Linked DNA regions of Methanotorris formicicus Mc-S-70. Each later gene encodes a partner of the first gene's protein in a complex. Links are inferred from orthologs where the notes say so. Each region holds a gene or a part of one and is shown in the gene's direction. Other genes may lie near its edges. The genes, in order: METFODRAFT_RS06180 and fwdF.

The links.
Region 2: the proteins of METFODRAFT_RS06180 (region 1) and fwdF are in contact, whole or in part, in a cryo-EM structure (PDB 7BKB), measured with the Methanospirillum hungatei proteins. The link is inferred for Methanotorris formicicus Mc-S-70 from one-to-one orthologs. Residues at the interface, in WP_011448822.1 of Methanospirillum hungatei: Ala269, Val270, Pro272, Val273, Ile274, Lys275, Pro276, Met281, Gly282, Met283, Ala284, Pro285, Asp306, Ser307, Cys308, Val309, Lys310, Cys311, Leu313, Phe349, Pro350, Ile351, Glu352, Tyr359, Lys360, Asp363, Val365, Ile366, Asn367, Glu370; in WP_011448819.1 of Methanospirillum hungatei: Ser2, Thr3, Leu4, Phe5, Pro6, Lys7, Tyr8, Gln21, Leu23, Leu24, Gln25, Gln26, Asn28, Pro48, Glu49, Thr76, Cys78, Ser79, Tyr80, Cys81, Pro104, Ile105, Lys108, Glu109, Gly110, Thr353, Leu355.

What each region holds. Positions count from the first base shown.
Region 1 is NZ_AGJL01000031.1:2,794-13,847, forward strand. The notes cover bases 3,620-6,493. They hold METFODRAFT_RS06180 (CoB--CoM heterodisulfide reductase iron-sulfur subunit A family protein), read left to right. Parts: upstream 3,620-4,011; coding sequence 4,012-5,976; downstream 5,977-6,493. Other genes in these bases: METFODRAFT_RS06175 (4Fe-4S binding protein), read left to right, coding at 3,620-3,916; METFODRAFT_RS06185 (formylmethanofuran dehydrogenase subunit B), read left to right, coding at 6,001-6,493. In the rest of the region: METFODRAFT_RS06160 (hydrogenase iron-sulfur subunit), read left to right, coding at 1-348; METFODRAFT_RS06165 (NADH-quinone oxidoreductase subunit B family protein), read left to right, coding at 358-1,257; METFODRAFT_RS06170 (Ni/Fe hydrogenase subunit alpha), read left to right, coding at 1,309-2,721; more of METFODRAFT_RS06175, read left to right, coding at 2,723-3,619; more of METFODRAFT_RS06185, read left to right, coding at 6,494-7,305; METFODRAFT_RS06190 (hypothetical protein), read left to right, coding at 7,453-7,806; METFODRAFT_RS06195 (molybdopterin oxidoreductase family protein), read left to right, coding at 7,817-8,941; METFODRAFT_RS06200 (Coenzyme F420 hydrogenase/dehydrogenase, beta subunit C-terminal domain), read left to right, coding at 8,963-10,102; pyridoxal 5'-phosphate synthase glutaminase subunit PdxT, read right to left, coding at 10,147-10,707. UniProt on the Methanocaldococcus jannaschii protein: Part of a complex that catalyzes the reversible reduction of CoM-S-S-CoB to the thiol-coenzymes H-S-CoM (coenzyme M) and H-S-CoB (coenzyme B).
Region 2 is NZ_AGJL01000006.1:6,312-21,551, reverse strand. What follows is about bases 4,014-6,960. They hold fwdF (tungsten-dependent formylmethanofuran dehydrogenase subunit FwdF), read left to right. Parts: upstream 4,014-4,931; coding sequence 4,932-5,990; downstream 5,991-6,960. Other genes in these bases: fwdA (tungsten-dependent formylmethanofuran dehydrogenase subunit FwdA), read left to right, coding at 6,708-6,960; fwdD (tungsten-dependent formylmethanofuran dehydrogenase subunit FwdD), read left to right, coding at 6,303-6,686; METFODRAFT_RS01735 (ATP-binding protein), read left to right, coding at 6,014-6,256; METFODRAFT_RS01745 (4Fe-4S binding protein), read left to right, coding at 4,492-4,929; purD (phosphoribosylamine--glycine ligase), read right to left, coding at 4,014-4,184. In the rest of the region: METFODRAFT_RS01770 (TRC40/GET3/ArsA family transport-energizing ATPase), read left to right, coding at 1-462; METFODRAFT_RS01765 (cobalt-precorrin-8 methylmutase), read right to left, coding at 465-1,097; METFODRAFT_RS01760 (DUF2097 domain-containing protein), read right to left, coding at 1,134-1,415; METFODRAFT_RS01755 (nicotinamide-nucleotide adenylyltransferase), read right to left, coding at 1,438-1,944; more of purD, read right to left, coding at 2,850-4,013; more of fwdA, read left to right, coding at 6,961-8,411; tungsten-dependent formylmethanofuran dehydrogenase subunit FwdC, read left to right, coding at 8,454-9,272; METFODRAFT_RS01715 (molybdopterin biosynthesis protein), read right to left, coding at 9,273-11,123; METFODRAFT_RS01710 (HAD family hydrolase), read right to left, coding at 11,129-11,923; METFODRAFT_RS01705 (Era-like GTP-binding protein), read left to right, coding at 12,027-12,584; METFODRAFT_RS01700 (cell division protein SepF), read left to right, coding at 12,585-13,016; METFODRAFT_RS01695 (methanogenesis marker 8 protein), read left to right, coding at 13,077-13,931; METFODRAFT_RS01690 (UDP-glucose dehydrogenase family protein), read left to right, coding at 14,011-15,240.

The sequences.
Region 1 (11,054 bases):
GTGGGAAGGATGCAGTATCCTCCAAGCATAAGGATAATTAGAGTCATGTGTTCTGGAAGAATTGAGCCATCCCTTGTTTTAAAAGCATTTAAAGAAGGTGCAGATGGTGTTTTTGTTGGAGGTTGCCACTTAGGGGATTGCCACTACGATTCTGGGAATTACAAATGGCAAAGAAGAGTCATGATGCTATACGAATTATTAGAAGAGTTGGGCATTGAAAGGGAAAGATTGAGGCACGAGTGGATTTCCGCATCAGAAGGGGAGAAGTTTCAGCAAACGATGATTGAATTCTACAATACAATAAAATCCCTTGGACCTTGCAAATTAAAAGAAAAATTAAACAAATAAGGTGATTAAATGGCAAAAATAGCAACAACATGGCTATGCTGCTGTTCTGGATGCCACATAAGTTTGTTAGATTTGCATGAAGAGCTTTTAAACTTGTTAGAAAATGTTGAACTTGTCCATTGTCCAGTATTAATGGATGTTAAGGAGATTCCGGATGAGATTGATGTTGCTTTAATTGAGGGTGGAATAAGAAACGAAGAGAACTTAGAAATTGCAAAAGAAATGAGAAAAAAGGCAAAAGTAGTTATTGCTTTTGGAACTTGTGCCACATTTGGGGGAATTCCAGGATTGGGCAATCTATATTCAAATGATGAGATATTGGAGAAGGCCTACAAAACAACACTAACAACAAAGAATGATGAAGGCATTATTCCAAGTGAAGAAGTTCCTTCATTAACTTCAAGAGTTAAGCCACTATCTGAGGTTATAGATGTTGATTACTTCATCCCAGGATGTCCACCAAACCCAGAAATAATAGCCAATATAATAAAAGCATTATTGGAAGGAAAAGAGCCAGAATTACCAAAGAAAAATATGTGTGATGAATGTCCAAGGAAAAAGAGTGATGATGGTGTTGTAATTGAAACAATAAAAAGAAAATATGAAGGAAAACCAGACCCAGAAAAATGTCTATTGGAGCAAGGTTATCTCTGCTTAGGTCCTGCAACAAGAAGAGGTTGTGGAGCAGCATGTCCAAGTGTGGGAGTTCCATGTAGTGGTTGCAATGGTCCAACAGACGCTATTGTTGACCAAGGGGCTAAGATGATATCTGCTTTATGTTCTGACTTTGGAATTGATAAAGATAGAGAAACAGACCCAACAATGTTGCCAAAATCAATAAAAGACAAAATTGGCTGTTTCTACAAGTTTACTCTTCCAAGTGCCTTAATTCCTATTAGGTTAAAATAAGTATTCATAAAAAACACGACGATACATAAAATTTGAAATTACGGTGATAAAATGGTAAAATTGTCAGTTGAACCAGTTACGAGGGTTGAAGGGCATGGAAAAATAACCGTATCCTTTGACGAGAATGGGAATTTGGATAAGGTTCATTTCCACGTTGTTGAGGTTAGGGGCTTTGAGAAGTTTTTGGAAGGGAGGTATATAGAGGATGCTCCAATCTATACGCCAAGAATTTGTGGGATATGTCAAGTTGCCCACCATTTGGCAAGTGCTAAAGCAGTGGATGCAGTGTTTGGTGTAAAAATCCCAGAAACTGCCGAACTTTTGAGGAATTTAATGCACCAAGGGGCAACAGTCCATAGCCATGCACTTCACTTCTACATGCTCGCTGCACCAGATTTGATGCTTATAGACGATGCTTTAAAAAGAAATATCTTGGCAATTGCAAAAGAACATCCAGAGATTGTTAAAGATGCTATAGAGTTGAGAAAAATAGGGCAGACAATTGTTAAAGTTGTTGGAGGTAAGGCAATCCACCCAGTTACGTGTGTAGTTGGAGGGCAGTCAAAACCATTGAAAGAAGATGAAAGGGAGGAATTATTAAAATTATCTGAAAGGGCAGTTGAACTTTCCGAAAAGTCCATTGAAATTGGAAAAAAACTCATTGAGAACTTAAAGGAGAATGATTTATTAGATATTGGCTATTTTGAATCCTACCATGCAGGTATGGTAAATGATGGAGTTCATGAACTCTACGATGGAAAAATTAGAGTAGTTAATGCAGAGGGAAAAGTTGAGTATGAATTTGACCCATCAGAATACATGAACTACATTGCTGAAGGTGTTAGGCCATATTCTTACTTAAAATTCCCATACTTAAAAGATAAAGGGGAAGAAGGGGTCTATAGAGTAAATACATTATCAAGGTTAAATGTAGCGGATAAAATGGCAACACTATTAGCACAAAAATACTATGAAGAATTCGTTAAAGAATTCGGAAAACCGTGCCATTATCCAATGCTCTTCCACTATGCAAGGTTAATTGAACTTCTCTCAAGTGCTGAAAAGGTAAAAGAACTTTTAGAGAATGATAAAATTGTTGTAGAAGATATAAGGGCAGAACCAGAAGATATTGTTGGAGAAGGAGTTGGATGCGTTGAGGCACCAAGGGGAACATTAATCCACCACTTCAAAACAGATGAGGAAGGAATCATAACCGATGCAAACCTAATTGTCGCAACAGTCCAAAACAACCCTGCTATGGACATTGGAGTTAGAAAGGTTGCTGAAAAATACTTAAAAAGCCCAGACGATGCAAATCCACAAATCCTAAACTACATGGAGATGGTAATTAGGGCATATGACCCATGCTTATCATGTGCAACCCATGTAATTGGAAACTCCAATAATGGCCTTTCATTAGAGGTTTACAAGAAAAATGAATTAGTCAAAGTCATAAGGGGATAAAATGATAGTGATAAATACGGAGGATTGTTACCTATGCAAAGCGTGTGAAAGGGCATGTCCTAATGAGGCACTAAAGTTTAATCCCCTTAAGGTTTGCATGTTATGTGGTAATTGTGTCAATGCATGCCCAAATAATGCCTTAAGTTTGAGAGAAATCAACATAGACGGTAAAAAAATTAAGCAAATAGGTTACAATCCAAGTAAATGCGATTTATGCGGAGAGTGTGTAAATGTTTGTCCAAATAACCTAAAAATTGAAGAAAACAGGTTAAAGGGCTTCTGTGTTGGATGTATGAAGTGCATCGATGCCTGTCCAGATGGATTCGTTGGAATGGAAGGAGTTGTTGAACCAAACAAAAAAGAAATCACAATTCCAAAAGAACCAATTGTTGTTACAGATGACTGTGTTGGATGCGGGATTTGTGCTAATGAATGTCCAGTAAATGCCATAGAGATTAAGGACAACAAAGCCGTTGTTGATGAAAGTAAATGTATCTACTGCAGTATATGTGCTCAAACATGTCCATGGAATGCAATATTTGTTGCAGGTAGAAAAGTTCCAAAAAGAGACAAAACAATTAAGAAATTCGAAATTGATGAGGAACTTTGTGTTGGATGTGGAGTTTGTGCAGAGGTCTGTCCAAGGAACCTCATAAAAATTGAGGATATGGTTGCAATTCCACCAGTAGGATGTCCAAGTTGTGGGTTATGTGTTAATGCATGTCCTGTAAATGCTATAACCTTGGAGGTTGGGTATGAGCCACCAAAACCAGTAAGTGAAGGGGGGCTTGTGTGGGTTGAGGAAAACTGTAACTACTGCGGTTCATGTGCAATGAAGTGTCCAACAAGTGCTATAAAAGTAATTAACAAGAGAGGAATGGAACTTCCAACAAAGAAGAAAACAGAAGAGAAAGAAAAATTCAGAATGTGTGTAAGATGCGGAGCATGTACAATTGCATGCCCAACAGGAGCATTGAAGTTAGGTAAAGTAACCCACAACGGAAAAGAATACAACAGAATCGAATTCAGCCCATCCCTCTGTGATAAATGTGGGAAATGTGTTGAAATCTGCCCATATAACGTATTAGAGCTAGCTGACAATAATGAAATGCCATTAAAAGGATTCTGTGTGATGTGCTTGAAATGTGTTGAGACATGTGAGAAGATTAAGAGGAATGCTCTGGCATTGAAATAATTTTTTACACATACTTATTAGAAAAACTAATTAATAAATTAATAAATCAAATATCAACAAAATATACAAAATTACCAATAATATTTGGTGATAACATGGAAGAGCCAAGAATTGGTGTCTATATCTGCCATTGTGGAGTTAACATTGGAGGAGTCGTTGATTGTCCAGAAGTTGCTGAATTTGCTAAGACATTAAAAAATGTTGTTGTTGCAAGAGATTACAAATATATGTGTGCAGACCCAGGGCAAGAGATGATTAAGAAGGATATTGAAGAATATAACTTAAACAGAGTTGTTGTTGCTGCCTGTTCTCCAAGGTTACACGAGCCAACATTTAGAAGATGTGTTGCTGAAGCAGGATTAAACCCATTCTTATTCGAGTTTGCAAACATAAGGGAACATTGTTCATGGGTCCACATGCATGAAAAAGAAAAAGCAACAGAGAAGGCAAAAGATTTAGTAAGGATGGCAGTAGCAAAGGCAAGGTTGTTGGAGCCATTAGAATTCATCAAAGTTGGAGTTACAAGAAGGGCATTAGTTATTGGAGGAGGAGTAGCGGGAATTCAAACTGCTCTTGATTTAGGAGACATGGGATTTGAAACAATACTGGTTGAGAAAACTCCTTCTGTTGGAGGTAGAATGGCACAACTTGACAAAACATTCCCAACAAACGACTGTTCTATCTGCATATTGGCTCCAAAGATGGTTGATGTTGCAAAGCATCCAAATGTTAAACTCTACGCATATTCAGAGGTCGTAGATGTCCAAGGATACGTTGGAAACTTTAAAGTTAAGATTATGAAAAAGCCAAGATACATTGATGAAACAAAATGCACTGGATGTGGGCAGTGTGCAGAGGTCTGTCCAATAGATGTGCCAAATGAATTTGATATGGGTCTTGGAATGAGGAAGGCAATCTACAAACCATTCCCACAAGCAGTTCCAGCAAAATACACTATTGACAAAGAACACTGTATAGAGTGTGGATTATGTGCCAAGGTTTGTGGCCCTAATGCCATCGACTTTTCCCAAAAACCAGAGTACATTGAGGTTGAGGTTGGAACAATAATTTGTGCTATTGGTTATGATGTATTTGACCCAACGGTTAGGGAAGAGTATGGATATGGAGTTTATGATAACGTTATAACCGCCCTTGAATTGGAAAGGATGATTAATGCCTCAGGTCCAACAGGAGGAAAAGTAATTAGGTTGAGCGATGGTAAAAAGCCAAAGAGAATTGCATTCATCCAATGTGTTGGTTCAAGGGATGCAAAAGTTGGCAACAAATACTGCTCCAACGTCTGTTGTATGTATGCAATGAAAAACTCACAATTAATTAAAGAAAAATCCCCAGAAACTGAGATAGATATTTACTACATGGACATTAGGGCATTTAGCAAAGGATATGAGGAATTTTATGAAAGAAGTGCAAAACAATATGGCATTACATTCATAAGAGGAAGACCTGCTCAAATTTTGGAAAACCCAAAAACCAAGAACCTAATTGTCAGAGCAGAAGACACCTTATTAGGAGAAATTATCGAGAAGGAGTATGATTTAGTTGTTTTATCTGTAGGGATGGTTCCAACAAAATCAGCAGATGAAATCCAAAGGATATTGGGAATTTCAAGAACACCAGACCAATTCTTCATGGAGGCACACCCAAAATTGAGACCAGTTGATACAGCAACGGATGGGGTTTATCTCGCTGGAGCATGTCAAGGACCAAAAGATATTCCAGCATCCGTTGCACAAGGTTCCGCAGCAGCAGCAAGGGCTGCAATTCCATTGGCTAAGGGAGAAGTTGAAGTCGAGCCGATTGTTGCATCCGTAAATGAAGAAATCTGCGGTGGATGTGGAGTTTGTGTAAAACAATGCCCTTACGGAGCCCCAAGATTAGTTGAAAAAGATGGTAAAAAGGTTGCAGAAGTTATTGCGGCATTGTGTAAGGGATGTGGAACATGTGCCGCTGGATGTCCAAGTGGAGCATTAGAACAGAAACACTTCAAAACCATCCAATTATTCAAGCAAATTGAGGGGGCATTCAAAGATCCTGCCTAAAAAATTATTTTTTAAGGTGGTTCCATGGAAGAAGTAAAAAATGTTGTATGTCCATTTTGTGGGACATTGTGTGATGACATAATATGCTATGTTAAAGATAACCACATAGTTGGAACAAAAAACGCATGCAGAATTGGGCACAGCAAATTCACCCATAGAGATGGAGCAGTTAGATATACAGAGCCGTTAATGAGGGAGAATAAAAAAGATGACTTCAAAAAAGTGGATTGGGATACGGCAATAGAAAAAACAGGAGAGATATTGGTAAATGCTAAAAGACCAATATTATATGGATTTTCAGCAACTGAATGTCATGCACATGCGTATGGAATGAAGTTGGCTGAAATGGTTGGAGGAGTTGTTAGTAACACAGCAGAGGTTTGCCATGGACCGAGTGTTTGGGCACTGCAGGATGTTGGTTATCCAATCTGCACATTGGGGGAGGTAAAGAACAGGGCGGATGTTGTAATATATTGGGGATGCAATCCTATGCACGCACACCCAAGACATTTGGGTAGGTATGGAGTATTTGCAAGAGGATTTTTCAGGGAGAGGGGAAGAAGCGATAGAACCTTGATAGTTGTTGACCCAAGGAAAACAGATACTGCAAAATTGGCAGATATCCACTTACAGGTTGAGCAACATAGAGATTATGAGTTAATAAGTGCAATGAGGGCAGCATTGAAAGGGTTCAAATTAGGGGTTGATAAAGTTGCAGGGATTCCAGTAGAGACAATCTATGAAGCAGTTGATATTCTTAAAAATGCCCAATTTGGAATCCTATTCTTTGGTATGGGTGTCACTCAATCAAAAAGCAAGCATAGAAACATTGACAATGCCATCCAATTAATTATCGACTTAAATGCCTACACAAAATTCTCGCTCATTCCAATGAGGGGACATTACAATGTAAATGGATTCAACCAAGTGTGCACATGGATTTCTGGCTTTCCATTGTGTGTTGATTACTCAAGGGGCTACCCAAGATTCAACCCAGGAGATACGAGTGTAACTGATTTACTAATGAGAAAGGAGGCAGATGTCATGCTCAACATTGCCTCTGACCCTGGAGCACACTTCCCAAATAAAGCAGTGGAGAGAATGGCAGAAATCCCACTAATAGCAATAGAGCCTCACAGAACCCCAACAACAGAATTGGCAAACATCATCCTCCCTCCAGCAATTGCAGGAGTGGAATGTGAAGGAACTGCTTATAGAATGGATGGCATTCCAATCGAATTGAAAAGGGTTATTGAACCTCCTGAAGACGTTTTACCTGATAGAGAAATCCTAAAAAGAATTATTAGCAAGGTTGAGGAACTCCTATAATAACATTACATTATAATTTTTTCTTCATTTGATAATACTTTTTAGAATTTTATATTATTATAATAATAAAAATTTGAATTAAGTAGTAAATTTTATATACAATAATGGAGGTGATATTAATATGAATTTGGTAATACGGTGATATAAATGAATATGAAAATGAGCATTGAAAAGTTAAAATTAGTAAGACCAAAGGAGAATCCAAAAAATACAAACTTGGAATTGGATGTGGATTGGAACATTGAATACAAAAAGATAAACAACAATTCATTCTGTTATATATGTAATTTAAAAATGGAAGAATTTCCAGTATCGTTTGTTGTTGAAGGGGTTGTGGAGTTTGAAGAAAATACCAACAACGTTTCAGAGGATGTTTCACAATCAATACTGGATAAATTACTCCAAATTTTAGTAAATCTAATAAACCTAACAAAAGACGTGCAGGTTGAGGTTGAAAGTTTCCCATTGGTAGAAATCTCTGCTCAAAAAGTCGCATCATAAAGGTGATATAGTGAGGGTTGTTCATACCATTTGTCCTGGTTGTAGTGTAGGGTGTGGGATAGACCTAATTGTCAAGGATGATAAGGTCGTGGGAACTTACCCATACAAGAGGCATCCAATAAATGAAGGAAAAAACTGTCTAAATGGAAAAAACTCCTACAAAATAATCTATCATGAGAAGAGATTAAAAAAGCCATTGGTTAAGAAAAATGGAAAATTTGTTGAAGTTGATTGGGATGAGGTTCTGGAGTTAATTGCAGGGAAGTTAAAAAATTACAACAAAGAGGATATAGCTTTTATTGCCTCTGGAAGATGTACAAATGAAGATAACTATGCATTAAAAAAATTTGCAGATAGTTTAGGGGCTAAGATTGGGCATTGCATCTGCTGTTCTCCAAAGGTTAATTATTCAGAGATATCTGTAAGTATTGAGGATGTTGAAAATGCAAAAAGTATCATAATCATTGGCGATGTTTTTGAGGAAAATCCGCTGATTGGGAGAAGAGTGGTTAAGGCAAAAGAAAAAGGGGCTAAAATAACAATCTTCAACACAGAAGAAAAAGAAATTTTAAAATTAAATGCTGATGAGTTTATAAAGGTTGACGATTATTCAAAAGTTGAAATAAACGCTGATGAAGATACCATTGTAATAATAAATGCCCCAATGGGGGATGTTGGTGAAATTATCAAAGTCGTTGAAGAGAAAGGAGGCAAAGCTTTACCAGTTGCAAAGCACTGCAACACAGTTGGGGCAACACTTATTGGAATACCTGCTTTGGGTAGGGATGAATATATAGATCTATTAAAAAATTCAAAATGCATCTATATAATGGGGGAAAATCCTGCATTATGTGATGGAAATTCATTAGATAATGCTGAATTTTTGGTTGTTCAAGATATTATAATGAGTGAAACTGCAGAACTTGCTGATGTGGTGTTGCCTTCTGCATGCTGGGCAGAAAAAGATGGAACATTCACAAATACAGAGAGAAAAACACAAAAAATAAATAAAGCAGTAAATCCACCAGGAGAGGCTTTAGATGATTGGAGAATAATAAAGAATCTTGCTGAAAAAATGGGGATTGATTTAGGATTTGATTCAATTGATGACATCCAAAAGAATCTCCAATTTTAAAATTCCATCAAAGGTGGTATCATGGATAAATACGTTTTAGTTCAGGCATCTGATGAGAAAATTTTAAAGCATGCAGAATGTGGTGGAGCAGTAACTGCATTATTCAAATACCTACTGGATAAAAAACTCGTTGATGGTGTCTTAGCATTAAAGAAAGGAGATGATCTCTATGATGGGATTCCAGCATTCATAACGAATTCGGAAGAACTAATTGAGACTGCTGGTTCTCTACACTGTGCTCCAACGAATTTTGGGAAGTTGATAAAGAACTACTTAGCAGATAAAAAGATTGCAGTCTCTGTTAAACCATGCGATGCTATGGCAATAAGGGAATTGGCGAAGTTGAACCAGATCAACTTAGATAACGTCTATATGATCGGTTTGAACTGCGGAGGAACCATTAGTCCAATTACAGCGATGAAGATGATTAAACTATTTTATGAGGTAGATCCTAAGGATGTTGTGAAGGAGGAAATCGATAAAGGAAAATTCATCATCGAGTTAAAAAATGGGGAACATAAGGCAGTAAAAATCCATGAGTTGGAAGAAAAAGGTTTTGGAAGGAGGAAGAACTGCCAAAGATGCGAATTAAAAATCCCAAGAAATGCGGATTTAGCATGTGGAAACTGGGGGGCAGAACCAGGATGGACGTTCGTTGAAATCTGCTCAGAGAAAGGGAAAAAACTCATTGAAAATGCTGAAAAAGAAGGTTATATAAAAACTAAAAAGCCTTCTGACAAAGGTATTGAAATTAGAGCGAAGATAGAAGAGAGCATGATCAAACTCGCTAAAGGTTTCCAGAAAAAGCACCTTGAGGAGGAATATCCAGACCTTGAAAGATGGCAAGAGTATTGGAATAGATGCATTAAGTGTTATGGCTGTAGAGATGCTTGTCCAATCTGTTTCTGTAGAGAGTGTAGATTGGAGGCGGATTACCTCGATGAAAAAGGCAAAATTCCTCCAGATCCAGTAATGTTTCAGGGTATTAGGTTGTCCCACGTCTCCCAAAGTTGTATAAACTGCGGGCAATGCGAAGACGTCTGTCCAATGGAAATTCCACTCGCATACATATTCCACAGAATGCAGTTGAAACTCAGAGATATCTATGGATATATTCCAGGGATTGATGACAAGATGCCACCATTGTTTGATTTTGAATAATTTTGCTTTTTTAAATTGTAATTTTTACATTCCACATAATTATTTTATTTTTTAACAACATTCTCTACAAAATACTTATAGACTTTATATCCATCCTCTGAAAGTTCTGGGTGGAAGGACAGTCCCATATATTTACCCTCCCTAACACCAACGATTTTGTCATCATCCATTGCAAGAATCTCAACATCATCACTCAATATCCTATCAACCACTGGTGCTCTTATAAATACAGCGTGGATTTTTCCAATGCCTTTCATCTCAAGGTCTTTTTCAAAACTTTCTCTTTGACTTCCATAGGCATTTCTTTTTATGGTTATGTTCATCAACCCTAACAATGGCTGTTCTTTACCAGTTCCTTTTGATAAGAGAACCATACCCGCACAGGTTCCTAATATTGGCAAATCAGAATTCTTTAATGCATCTATAAACCCATACTTAACCATTAACTTACCCATCGTTGTGCTTTCCCCACCAGGGATGATTAATGCATCTATGTCTTTTAAATCTTCAACAAATCTAACTCTTTTCGTTTCATAACCTGCTTTTTTTATAGCTTCTTCGTGTTCTTCAATAGCCCCCTGAATTCCCAAAACACCAATTATCAAACTCTCACCTTCAGTTTTAATTCAATTTAAAAAACGCTGAAGATATATAAAAATTTTAGCGAAATGTAAAATTATAAATTTAAATTTATCAATTTAATCGTCTAAAATTAAAAATGGTGCAGGGGAGGGGATTTGAACCCCCGAACCCCTTCGGGACCGGATCTTAAGTCCGGCGCCTTTGGCCAGGCTTGGCGACCCCTGCACATCTCACGTCGGCACAAATACAATATTCAAAACTATTATATATACTTTTTGGTTTTGTGTATTTTTTTATCACAACTATAAAATTTTTTAATTCCATTAAACACATAACAACACAAAAATAGAAATTGTAAGATGGATAATTT
Region 2 (15,240 bases), on another replicon or contig:
AAGAAGCAGATGAGTGGATTAATGAAAATGATGAAAAAATTAATGCCATTTGGAAGTAAAGGTGATGATATCGACTATGATAAGGCATTGGAAGAACTTGAAAGGATGAAGAAAAAAATAGAAAAAGCAAGAAGAATCCTTTCAAATCCTGAAAGAACTGCATTTAGATTGGTTGTTATTCCAGAAGAGATGAGTATTTTGGAAAGTGAAAGAGCAATGAAGGCTTTGGAGAAATATGGTATTCCAATTGATGCTGTTATTGTAAACCAATTAATCCCAGGGGATGTTGAGTGTGAATTCTGTAGGGCAAGAAGAGCACTACAACAAAAGAGGTTAGAAATGATAAAAGAGAAATTTGGAGACAAAGTTATTGCACACGTTCCATTATTAAAAACAGAGGCAAAAGGGGTAGAAACACTGAGAGAAATCGCAAAAATATTATATGGGGAAAAAGAACAATAAATCTAAACCTTCTCATTTTTACTCATCGCTATAATTCCATTAATTATTGAAACTGCAACAGGGGTTCCTCCTTTTGGCCCTATGGTTGTTATTGATGGGATGTCGGTTTCTCTCAATAATGCTTTTGATTCACTTGCCTGAACAAAACCTACAGGAACCCCAACAACAACCCTTGGTTTTATATCTTCCTCATTAATCATTCTTATAACTTCCAACAATGCAGTTGGAGCATTTCCAATAACAACAACACCATCATCTATCAAATCCTTTGCAATTCTCATTGAGGCAACTGCTCTCGTGATCTGTTCCTCTTGTGCAAGTTCATAAGTTTTTTTGTCATTTATAAAGCAATATGTATTGTTGTACCTTATTCCTGCTTTTATCATGTTTATATCCACTACCACGGGCTTATTTTCTTTTATTGCCTTAACTCCTTCCCCTATTGGATTATCTTTAAAATATATCAACTTTGCATATTCCTCATCAGCAGTAGCATGGACTACCCTTTCAATAATAGCAAGTTCTTCCTTTGAGTATTTATTTATTCTATCTCCTAAAACATTCTTTATCTTATTTCTTACAATTTCTCTGGATTTTTCGGCAATACTTATTCCTTCTTTTGTTATTGCCCCCATAAATTCATGAAATTTCAATGTAACTACCTCCAACTGTTATTTTACCCTTAAAATAATTTTTTCTTTGTAATCTTCTTTTATATGCACTAACTCTATTAAATCATCAATAATTGACGAAGCCTCAAATTCCAAAGTTCCAAATAAGTCGTTGTTAGTATCAACCCTAAAAAATCCCTCACTTGCGAGAATTACAGTTCCCTCAACATGAACCCTGCCAAAATACACTTCAATATAATCCCCTTCTTCAATATCTCTATGCATATACTCCAAGATTTCCTCTGGATGAACTTCCATCTCAACACACCTATAATTTTTCATCTTAAACCCTCCAGTTTCAATTTTAATAATCCTTCTCACTCAACCTGATTAATCTTTCAACCCCCTTTATTTCCCTTATAACTTCAGCAACATCTTTCGGAACTAAATGCTCCCATTCTTCCCCATTTAGCATTCTTCTTCTAATTTCAGTCCCTGAGTATTCTTTTCTGTTAAACATCTCTGGTTTTTTAACCATATATCCCCTCTCTTCAAACAACTCCTTAACAAGTGAATTTCCAGAGTAAACAATATCAAAAGGCGGTGTCAGTGCCTCAACATAAGAAACCCAAACTGCATTGAACTCAATATCCTTTATTGGGATTACGTAATATGAAAAATCAAAATTATTTAGTGTTTTTGTTATCATCATTATTCTCTCTCCCGCAGTGAATGGATTATCAAGAGTATGACTTTTTTGAGCACTTCCAATGCCTATTATCAATTCATCCACTTCCTTAGATATTTTCTTTACAACATTCAAATGCCCATTGTGGAATGGCTGAAACCTCCCAATAATAAAACCTCTCATGACCTCACCTAAATGTTTTTTTCATTGTAGTATGTTCATTTATAGCTTAAACAACTATAAATAATCCTAAAATTCGCATCACAATTTTAAATAGATGTTGTTTGCGAAATTTATGGATTTATCTATGTATCATTTAAATGGTTGTGTTTCTCCCAATTTTAAGATAAAGCATATATTTTCTTTAATTTGAAGGTGTTTTCCAACATCTAACGCAAACAACTATAAATTAACCAGTAAGTATAATAAAACCTGATAACGAACTAAAAAATCGAATACAAAAGTGGTAAAAAATGTGGTGAATACAAAATCCTATTAAAATAGTTATAACTCCGATAGATAAATACCTTACTAAAACCGAACAACCAAAACGTAATCTAAAGTCTAAAAATTATATTATATGGTCCATTATTTTTAGTTATTTTGTCTCGAATTACTTCTTATGATTACATACGATTACCTAGGATATAATCGATATTTAAATCTCATTTTACTGATAGTGTGATTTAACACTATTAAAATTAAAACCAAAAAATAGAAATAGGTAGTACTTAAATCGGTTTTTCGTAACTCGCCTTGTTATCACAAGGTGAAAACATCGATTGGGTGAAATACTAAGTGTTTCACTGCTCGCTTGCTCCGCAAGCGAAGAGATAATCGATTTTAGAAATCGAAGGAAACTATCCAACATCTGAAAAGAGCAATATTGGATTCGTTAGATTTATGGCGATAGTATCAAACTGCATAGAATATTTGAGATACAAATATGGACTATCGTTTTATGAAGTGGTTAAAGAGTGTGGTAAAGAACTAATAAAGAAGGGAATATCGTAATCACACTGTCAGTAAAATTAAAAAATAATTTTATTGGAATATTGCATAACAAACAATCTCAAAAAATAAAAAAATTATCCTCTCAATTCTTTCATTCTCTCAATTCTCTTTTTGATTAAATCTAATTTACCTACATCACTTCTGTGGAAGACTTCTCCTTTTATATATTGGATAGATTTTTCAGCAATTTTCTCTGCTTCCTCTATCGTATCTGCAACTCCAACAACTGCAACTGCCCTTGAACCTGTCATATACAACTTTCCATCAACCTCATTTACTGATGCGTAATGTAGTATTGCCCCTGTTTCTTTTATTTTCTCTTCATCAACAATTATCTCTTTATTCCTTACTGGGTTTGTTGGATAGCCATTTGGAACAACATACTTACATACTGTTGCTTTGTTTTCAAATTCAACATCAACATCCTTCAATTTCTTATTTGCTATTGCCTCACAAACCTCAACAAAATCATTCTTTAAGATTGCCAATATGTTCATTGCCTCAGGATCTCCAAATCTTGCGTTGTATTCAATAATCTTTGGCCCCTCTGCAGTGAGCATGAACTGCCCGTATAAGAATCCTTGGTAGTCACCAACTTCTTTTTTGATTGCTTTAACCGTCTCTTCCATAATTTCTTTACCTTCCTCTAAATCTTTATCTGTTAAGAATGGAAGTGACAAATTAGGGCATGAATATGAACCCATCCCTCCTGTTATAGGCCCTTCATCGTTTTCATAAGCATGTGGGTGGTCTTGAACCGTAGGTGTGAATTTTATTGTATCTCCATCAACAAACCCATGCAATGTAAATTCAACACCAATTAACCTCTCCTCAATAATTACCTTTCCTCCACCGATATCCTTCTCAAACACTTCTTTTGCATATTGTTTTGCCTCTTCGTTATCCTTCAACTGTTCTCCAACAACCTTGACTCCTTTCCCTCCTGTCAATCCAACAGGTTTAACAACAACATCCTTACCTTGATTTGTCATTTCATCAATGAATGCCTCCAACTCTTCCCCATACTCTTCAAATGCCTTGTATTGCAATGAACCTTTTATGTTGTATTTTTTAAATAAATTCCTCATGAACTCTTTGCTTGTTTCAATTTGAGCAGGGAGTTTTTTTGGTCCTACGGTTGGAATGCCCATACTCCACAACAAATCAGATACTCCTGCACCCAATGGAGCCTCAGGTCCAATAACTGCTAAATCTGGTTTAACTTCCTCTGCAAAACTTTTAACTGCATCCAAGTTGGTTTCTTTGTTTAATGATATCTTTTCAGATAATCTCGCTATTCCTGGGTTTTTGTTGTTCATTAATGTGTATAATTTAACATTCGCATTCTTTTTTAAAGCATGTGCAATTGCACTTTCTCTTGCTCCTCCACCTATCAACAATATTTTCATCGCATCACCTTTTACTTTTTGTGTGCTATTATTAGGAACTAAAATTTATAAATTTTTAGGTTCTCTAACCTTAGATTTCATTGAACTTGAATGGATTAACAACCATACTGGAAAATGCAAACTGTTGTAATACGTTTAGATTACCTTAAAAATTAAAATATAATTAATAAACATTAAGGACATATAGGTTTTTCAAATTATGTGAGTAAAGCCCACGCTATTATGTATAGTTTACTATTTGAAATTAGAAGAATTATTTATATACCTCATAAAATAATGTTGAATATGACTCACATGAGATGAGAGTATGCCAGAGCATATACTATCAGGAATAAAAGCACTTGTAGCAATGAAGATGAGAAAGGAAGGAAAACTACAAAGGGAGATTGCAGAATACTTAAATATAGACAGGTCAATGATTTCCCATTACCTTCATGGTAGGTATCCCTCAGATAGAATCATGAAAATTTCAGAGGTAATAGCAGAACTTCCAGTGGAATATGGAGCAAGAATAATCCACTCTCTAAGTAACGAAAAGGACATTGCAAAAAAACTCATAAAGGTTATTTACAACGCAAAAATAAAAATTGATAATGACAAATGCCTCGCTTGTGGAGCATGTCTCATTTGTGAGGCAATATCAATAGATGGTATTGAAGTAAAAATTGATGAAGATCGTTGTTTTTTATGTGGGGAATGTATAAGTAAATGTCCTATGAACGCTCTAAAATTTGTGGAGGAATGAACATGCAAACAAAAGAACAATACAACGGGACCATAACAATATCAAGGTATGGAGTAGAAAAGAGAGTTTTAACATGGAACGACCACATCTGTGTTGGTTGTGGAATCTGTTTTGATATTTGTCCAACAAAGGCAATTACCATGGGACCTTTAGGGGCGATAGCAAAAGGAGACATTGATGCTCCAAAATTGGATATTAGTGGGGAAAAATGTGTCTTATGTGGAATGTGTGCATGTGCATGTCCATTTAACGCTATTGATTTAAAAATCAACGACAAATCCATAAAAGAACTCCCACAATACCCAAAGATATTAAGGGATATAACATTAGATCAAGAAATCTGTGTTTTATGTGGACAGTGCGAAATCGTCTGTCCTCAAGGAGCAATTGATGTAGAGAGAGAACTTCCACCAAGAAAGAACCTAGTTCTTGGGGAAATTACTATAAACAAAGACAAATGTGTCTTATGTGGAATTTGTGCTGAATACTGTCCAGCAGATGCAATTGACTTAATTCCAAACGACATGAACTCATTAAGTCCAAACCCAATAAAGGATATTGAAGTCGATAAAGATGCGTGTGTATTCTGTAAGGTTTGTGAGGTTGCATGTCCACACAATGCAATAGAGGTTATCTGTTACAAGTGTCCATTGGCAAAGAGAATTGAAAAACCAAAATTATACGAAGATATCAAAGGAAAAACAACAATTGATAAAGATTTATGTGTTACATGTGGGTGGTGTGAAAATATCTGTCCAGTTAGTGCGATTAAAGTTGAAAAGCCATTTGAAGGGGAACTCATCATTGATGAGAATGCATGTAATGCATGTGGTGCTTGTGTAGCAATCTGTCCATGTAATGCATTGACATTCCCAAAACCAAAAGAAAAAGCACAAAAAGTTCCAAAATTGGTGGTTAACCAAGATTTATGTGTCTTATGTGGGGCATGTGAAAAATCATGTCCAATTAATGCTATAAAAGTTAAGAGAACAAAAGTTGGTATGGAAGAGACAAAGGCAGTTGCATGGAAAAAAGCATTTGAGAAATTATTGGCGAAATAAATAGAGGATAATGAGGTGGTTAAATGTATAAGTTGGTCGTATTTCCAGAGAAGTGCCATGGTTGTGGAAATTGCGTAGTATCATGCCCAGTGAATGCAAAAGATCCAAACACTTGGGGTGGAAAAGGTCCAGAAACAGATGAACTCGTCATAAGAGTTGTGGATGGCCTAATAACCATAGTAAATGGTGATTTATGCGGTGGATGTGGTGCATGTGTTGAAGTTTGTCCAGTTGATGCGATAAAGTTGGTTGTTGAGAAACAATAGTTACCAAAATGAGGATAGATTGTTTTAAAAATATTAAGGTGATAGAATGAAATTCTACTTAAACACTGGGAGAACAATTTGGCAGGGAGAGGCAATAGAAGCAGGGAAAAATTTGGATTTATATGTTAAAGCAGCAGGAGTTTGTTACATAAATGAAGATGAAATGAATACGTTGGGTATTAAAGAGGGAGACAAAATAAAGGTAAAATCAGAATACGGAGAAGTTGTTGTATTTGCAAAGAAGGCAACAGAACCAATGCCAAAAGGAATGATCTATATTCCAATGGGACCTTGGGCAAACAAAGTTGTCTTACCTGAAACTAACAGCACAGCAATGCCATCATACAAAGGACCTTTACCAGTAGAAATTGAAAAAACTGAAGAAGAATTCTTAGACATGCCAAAATTAATGAGAACATACTTGGAATAAATAAAAAAAGAAGGTGATTAAATGGAATACATCATAAAAAATGGGATTGTTTACGACCCATTGAATGGAATAAATGGAGAAAAGATGGACATATGTGTCAAAGATGGTAAAATAGTTGAGGAAGTTTCAAGTAATGCAAAAGTTATCGATGCAAGTGGAAAGGTTGTAATGCCGGGTGGAGTTGATTCTCACACCCACGTTGCTGGGGCAAAAGTTAACGTTGGTAGAATGTTTAGACCAGAAGATAGTAAAAAAGATGTTTATGCAAAAAAAGGATTGAGAACTGGGACAGGATTTTCAGTTCCTTCAACATACAAAACTGGTTACCAATACTCAGAGATGGGATATACGACTGTTATTGAAGCAGCAATGCCACCATTAATAGCAAGACACACACACGAAGAGTTTATGGAAACCCCACAACTGGATAAAGCAGCAATGCCATTATTCGGAAACAACTGGTTTGTTATTGAGTATTTAAAAGAAGGGGACCTTAAAAAATGTGCTGCTTATGTAGCATGGCTTTTGAGAGCAACGAGGGGTTTTGCAATAAAGATAGTTAACCCAGGTGGAACAGAAGCATGGGGTTGGGGTAAAAACGTCCACGGTATAGATGATAAAGTTCCATACTTTGACATAACACCAAGAGAAATTGTTAGGGGTCTTGCAGAAGTCAACGAAATGCTCGGTTTACCTCACTCAATACACGTCCACCCAAACAACTTAGGACACCCAGGAAACTGGGAAACAACACTTGCAACAATGGATTGTGTTAAAGATATTAAGGCAAAACCAAGATATGGAGAGAGGGAAACTGTATACTACAACACACACGTTCAGTTCCACTCCTATGGAGGAACCTCATGGAAGGACTTTGGGAGTAAGGGTGTTGAGATTGCAGAGTATGTAAATAAAAATGACCACCTTGTAATTGATGTTGGACAGGTTACATTAGATGAAACAACAACAATGACAGCAGATGGACCGATGGAATATGATTTACACATGACAAATGGATTGAAATGGGCAAACTGTGACGTTGAACTTGAGACAGGTTCAGGAGTTGTTCCATTCATCTACTCCCCAAAAGGACCTGTCTATGCAGTTCAGTGGGCAATTGGTTTGGATTTATTCTTAAACACAAACACAGACAAAGTATTATTAACAACTGACCATCCAAACGCAGGACCATTCACAAGATACCCAAGAGTTATTGCATGGTTGATGAGTAAAAAATACAGAGATGAGTGGTTATACAACAAAGTCCACAAATGGGCATTACAAAGAAGCCATGTAGCAGATAACGATAAAGAATACGATTTATATGAAATAGCAAAAATTACAAGAGGTAACCAAGCAAAAGTTTTAGGTTTAAGCAAAGAGAAAGGACACCTTGGCGTTGGGGCAGATGCAGACATCGCTATCTACAATATAGACCCAGAAGAAAAGGATGGTAAGAAAATAGAGAAGGCATTTAGATACGCATCTTACGTATTGAAGAAAGGAGAAGTTGTTGTTAAAGATGGAGAAGTTGTTAAAGAGATCTATGGAGACACAATATACGTAGATGTTAAAGTTGATGAGTCCTTAGAGCAAGAGATTATGAAGGACTTAAGAGAGAAGTTCACAAGATACTACTCAGTTAACTTAGACAACTACCCAGTTCAAGATGCCTATGCAAACAGTTGGAAAGTTATCAAAATTGATGCAACAGACATAAACTAAATTCTATTTTTAAATTTTTTAAAAGATGAGACGGTGAGAATGATGAAGGAGTTAATCCTTACGTTAAAAGAGGATATCATTGTTCCAGTAGAGATGGATGCGGTTATTCCAGAGAAGATAGAAAACATGTCATTGGATGAAATAAAGAACATAGAATTACCACAAGGGAACAAGAAGATCTTATTAAAAGATTTGTTTGATGTTGAGTTGAATGAATCTGAGGTATCAAGAATAATCATAAAAAACTCCTCAATTAAGTTGAAGAGAATTGGAGAAAAGATGACAACAGGGGAAATTATTGTTGAAGGAGACGCTGGAATGTATGTTGGTTGTGAAATGAAGGGGGGAAAAATTATTGTTAATGGCAACGCTGACAGTTGGGCTGGACAAAACATGAAAGGTGGGGAGTTAATTATTAAAGGAGATGCAAAAGATTATGTTGGTTCTGCATACAGGGGAGATTGGAGAGGTATGAGTGGAGGAAAGATCGTTGTTGAAGGTAATGTTGGAAATGAAATTGGAGAATACATGAGAGGAGGAACCATTCACATAAAAGGAAATGCTGGTTTATTAACCGGAATCCACCAAGAGGGAGGAATTATAATCATAGAAGGGGATGTTGAAGCGAGAGTTGGTGGGGAAATGAAAAAAGGAGCAATTGTTGTCTATGGAAAAGTTGAAGGAGTCCTTCCATCATTCAAATTTGAGGGAATTGTTGAGAATCCTGTTATAAAATTATCAAAAAAAGATGAAGGAACCCCAATTGAAGGGAAGTTCTATAAGTTTACTGGAGATTATGTATACAACAAACCAAAAGGACAGTTATACATCTCTGTTGAAAGCAACCTTGATTTGATCTAATTAACATTCAAATATAATTTCCCCACAATTTTTTGGTTTTTTAAATGGTAATTCAACTTTTTTAAGTGTTTCTATGAATTTTTTAACATCTTCATCATCTAATTTCTCCCTTCTAATGAGGAAATCATAATGTTCCTCTGCAACTGGGATAAAATTAAGTCCATACTGCTCTGCAACAGTTCTTATCCCCATTCCAATATCTGCCTTTCCCATTACAATAGAAACTGCAACCGCTGAGTGTGTTTTTGTCTCGATGTTGTAACTATCTATATCATCTTTATCGATCCCATGTTCTTTCAAAAATTTATCAAACAAAATCCTTGTTCCAGAACCCTTGTTTCTGTTTATAAATTTGGATTTTTTGATGTATTTAACAACATCCTCTATACTATTAACATCTCCTTTAAACATGAAACCCTGCTCTCTAATATAACCCCTCACTAAAACCGCATCTTTAACCTTATATTTCTTTATAAATGGGATGTTATATTCCCCACTATCATCTAAGAGATGAACTCCTGCAATATCTGCCTCTCCTCTTTTTATTGCCATAATTCCCCCAAGTGAACCCACATTGATGGTTTTTGCAAATATGCCTCCTTCCTTTAAAATGATATCAACACCAATGCAATGACTTCCTATGATATTCAAACCAATCATTATGTCTCCAAGTAGATGGACATCAACCTCCTCATTCTCTAAAATTTCTCTGTTTTCTTCAATTACCACATACCCCTCTGCATTTGATAGGGATGTTATGGCCCCACTTCCCTTTGTTATTGGATAACTTGAATAACCATTCTTTGACTTTACCAATGAAATAGGCAAATACTCAGTTCTTCCTTTTGCAGAGATATGCCTCATTGGGAAAAATGCCTTTAAGGTTTTTTTCTCATCATTAAACAGGACATCAAACACTATAAGGCATGATGTAGGATAACCTGGGAGACCAACAACCAATTTATCATCAACAACTCCAATTATTGTAGGCTTTCCTGGTTTTATCTTTATACCATGTATTAAAACCTCCCCTCCAAGTTCCTGTATTGCAATTTCTGTTAAATCCCCAACTCCAGCGGATGTTCCCCCACTCAAAAGAACAATGTCATTTTCCTTTAATGCATTTTCAATTGCCTTTTTTAATTCCTCCTTATCATCCCCAACAATACCATAAAACTTAAAATCCCATCCATTCTCTAAAATGGATGAACCTAAAGTATATGCATTTATATCATAAATTTTATATGCTCCTAACGTTTCTCCAGGACTTACAACCTCATTTCCTGTTGATATAATACCAAAACTTAATTTTTTATAAACTTTAACCTTATTTTTCCCGATTGCGGCAATAGAGCCAATATCCCTTGGCGTTAATTTAGTTCCCCCCCTTAAAATCAACTCCCCACTCATTATGTCTGTTCCGCAGTACTGGATATTCTCGTGTGGTGCAACTGCCTTGTAAATTTTAACATGATTCCCCAATCTTTCAGTGTACTCCACCATAACTACTGCATTTGCACCTTTTGGAATCCCCGCCCCAGTTGCAATCTCTACACACTCTCCATTTTTAACTTCAAGGTCTTTAACTTCCCCTGCCTTTAAACTCCCAATAACTTTTAGAGTTATTGGATTATCCTCATCTGCTGCATAAGTGTCTTCCGCTTTAACTGCATATCCATCCATCTGAGACCTATCAAAAGGAGGGATATCAACATCGGATATTACGTCCTCACTTAAAACCCTACCAACTGCATTAAATAAATCCACGTCCTCAACACTCTTGTATTTATCCAAATACTTCCTTACAATTTCCTTTGCCTCATTAATACTGCATAATTTTAAATATCTCAAAAAAATCACCCTTTGTTTTTGTTAATTAAATCTTCACATATGTTGAGGATTTCCTTTATGTTGTATATTTTAACCTTTGCTACCTCGAGTGCTTTTTTTGAAATATTTCCATTTTGGAGCGTAACAACTGACAAATCGCTCTCCAACATTGCTGGGACATCATTTGCTGCATCTCCAACCATTATTACATAATACCTCTCTTTTTTTAAATTTAGAACCAAATCTTTCTTTTGCTCTTGATGAGCCTCAGGCATTATATATTTTTCGTTAATTCCCGTAATTTCAGCCAATCTTTTTATAAACTCCTTTCTATCTCCAGACGCAATGAATACCTTAACCCCTAATTCTTTTAGTTTTTTAATAGTTTCAGGTACTTCTGGAAATACGCAGCCCCCTGTAGTTATGGTGTATTCGATAATTCCATTTAACGTATCCACTATTATTGCAGATCCATATCCAGTTTGAATTTTAAATCTCTTCATAACGTTTAGGGTATCCTGCAACTCCTTAACTTTAGTTTTTTTGTCTTTAAAAATTCCATCTCTGTCTATTGGTTTATTACAGTATGATATCCCCCAATCAACTTCTTTTAAGAGTTCTGATATATGTTTTTCAGGATCCTCCTTATCCACAACCTTCAAAGGATCATCTTTAATAATCACCAACGCCCTCCCAACTTTTTCATCAACAATATCCACAGTTAGGTTATTACACAAAAACTTCTGTGTTTTTATTTCTTTTATTATTCTCTTAACTTTTACCAACGTCCCAGCACTATCAAATACAACCGCCAATTTCATAAAAATCACTATATTTATTTTTGTAAAAGTTAAAAATATTTATAACTCGCCAAATATTTATAAGTATTTGTAATTTATTATAATAAAACAAAAATGTGATACTATGGATAATGATATCTTTAAAATTGCAATATTAGGCCCTGAAAATGCAGGAAAATCATCTATAATGAATGCGTTGTTTGGTAAGTATGTTTCCCTTGTTTCTGAAGTTGGAGGAACTACAAAAATGCCGATAAAAAGATACTGGGGAAAACTAAAAGTAGGTAGGGAAAAGAAGCAACCAAAATTTGTAGATGTTGTATTTGTGGATTTGGGAGGGCTCTATGTCCATGAAAAACAATCTCCAATCATGATAGGAAGCGTTTTAGAAAAAACATACGAAGAAATTGATGATGCGGATATGATTGTCCATGTGGTTGATGGAAAAGAAGGATTATCAAAAAGTTTTGAAAAACTACATCATTTATTAAAATTTAGATATCGAAAACCTATTATAGTAGTTGTCAATAAATGTGATTTATTAAATGATGACGAAAGGCGGCGGTTGAAGGATTACGTGGAGTACAGGTTGGGTAATAGGGTATTGTTGGTTTCAGCAAAAACTTATGAGGGTATAAATAACTTGATGGATGCCATATTAAAATATATAAAAGGTGATTAAATGGTTTTTGAAAAGTTAAAAGAACTATTTGGGTCAGGAAAAACTGATATAAAACAACCTGCACCGATTACCATTGAAGAGTATGTTGAACTTCCAATGGCTCCAGTAGAGGAGGAAAAATCAATAAGAATAAAGGTTTGTGACTTAAATGATGGGAAAGATGCAGTAAATATTATTGTCATGGTTGAGGCAGGATACTTGGTTATTGCAAACACCCCTCACTTAGAAAGAGACATAGATGAAGAATACGCTGCAATTTTATCAAAGTTGAAAAATGAAATTACAAAAATTGGGGGAAAGATGGTTGGTTTATCAGAAACTAAAATCTTCATCGTCCCAAGAAATGTCATAATTGAAAAAATAGTTAAGGAAGAAAAAGAGAAAAAAGAAGTAAGAAATACTGAAGAAGAACAAAACAACAAAAATGAATAAAATTTAATTTTTAGAAATTCCAATTGATTTTATAATAATAAACTTAAGTGGATGGTTAGTATGGAAGATGAGCATATAATGGAGGCTTTGGGGAAGGCGAGGGTTGTTGTGAAAAATGGGAAGGTTGTTGAAGTTGGAGAACCAAAAATAAAATACTGTCCTCTTTTTGATAGGCATAGGGGCATTAGAGAGATAAATAAAGAAAGTATAAAGGAAAATATAGAATTTAGAATAAAGGATTTTGGACTTTTCACTGAAAACAGGGTTGTAGAGGTTGAGGATTGTATTGTTGGCTTTGGAACTTCGGAGATTTTTATGAGTGCTTTGAAAAGGGGTTTGTTGGATGTTGTTGTTATTGTTGCAGATTGTGCAGGGACTGTTATAACCAATAACCCAAAACTTGTTCAGGGGCTTTGCGGAAGGATATCGGGAATTGTAAAGACATCCCCAATCCCAAAAGTTATAGAGAAGATAGAAAAAGCAGGAGGACATGTTTTAAATCCTAAAACTGCAGAAATTAATCAGATAAAAGGTGTTGAAAAAGCCATAGAGTTGGGTTATAAAAGGATAGGGGTTTCATTAACGAGTTTAGATGATGCCATAAAGTGCAAGAGTTTAGAGAATGAAGAAATAAAAATCATCACCTTCGGGGTTCATACAACAGGAATTAATGAAAATCCAGAAGAATTTGTAGAATATTTTGATTTGGTAACTGCATGTGCTTCAAAAAATATTAGAGAAGGTTTAAAAGGAAAAATAAAGGCACAAATTGGTGTCTCAGTTCCAATATTTGCTTTAAGTCAGATAGGGAAAGAACTCTTGCTTGAGAGGGCAAAGGATGTTGAAAAGCCCATTTTAATAAGTGTTGAAGAATTACCGTGTTTAAAAGGAAGGCAACCAGAGCCACTAATTTAAAAATTATACTCTTAGTTTCTTTTTTAAATTTATTTATTAATAACTCTCAAATCAATAACTTACTCAAGGGGGGATTTTAATGAAGAAGATCTCAGTCATAGGAACTGGTTATGTTGGTTTAATTCAGGCTGTTGGTTTAGCAGAGTTTGGTTTTAATGTTGTTGGAATTGATATTGATGAAACTAAAGTTAAGGCATTAAATAGAGGAGAATGTCCTTTATATGAAGAAGGATTAGAAGAATTATTAAAAAAGCATGTAAATAAAAATCTAACTTTCACAACATCCTACGAATCAATAAAGGGATCGGACGTCATATTTCTATGCGTTGGAACCCCACAAGATAAAGATGGTGATGCAGACTTGAGGTTTTTATTTTCTGCAGTTGAGAAGATAAAAGAGACAATAGACAAAGACGATTATAAAGTTATCGTTATAAAATCTACCGTTCCAGTAGGGACAAATAGGAAGGTTAAAGAACTTTTAAGTGGTTATAATGTTGATGTTGTTTCAAATCCTGAGTTTTTAAGGGAGGGGATTGCTGTCTATGATTTCTTTAATCCAGAGAGGATAGTTTTAGGTTTTGAAAACTTAGAAAACAAAAAGCCAATAGAAATAATGAACAAAGTTTATAACTATTTTAAAGAAAAAAATGTTCCTTTTATAATAACTAATTGGGAAACAGCGGAGTTGATAAAATATGCCTCAAATGCTTTCTTAGCAACAAAAATATCTTTTATAAATGAATTGGCAAAATTATCTGATATAGTTAATGCAGATATAAAAACTGTGAGTTATGCTATGGGGTTGGATGATAGAATTGGAAATAAGTTTTTAAATGCTGGAATTGGATATGCCGGAAGTTGTTTTCCTAAGGATGTTAAAGCATTGATAAAACAGTTTGAAAACAACAATATAGAGCCAATATTAATCAGATCAACTGATAAAGTTAATGAAGAACAAATAAAATGGTTCTTTGAAAAGATTAAAAACTACTATAAAAACCTAAATGGAAAGGTTTTTGCTATCTTAGGTTTAGCGTTTAAACCAAATACTGACGATTTAAGGGAGAGTAGGGCAATAAAGTTGATAGATCTACTTTTAGGTAGTGGAGCAATTGTTAAGGGGTTTGATTACGTTGCAAAAGCGAGGGAAAACACCATTAACATGTACAAACTGGATAAATCCAAGGGATTCTATGGATACAACCTATATGTATTAGATGATTTATATGAGGCAGTTAAAGATGCGGATGGGATAATAATAACGACTGAATACAACTATAACAAAGAAGATTGGGAGAAAATAAGA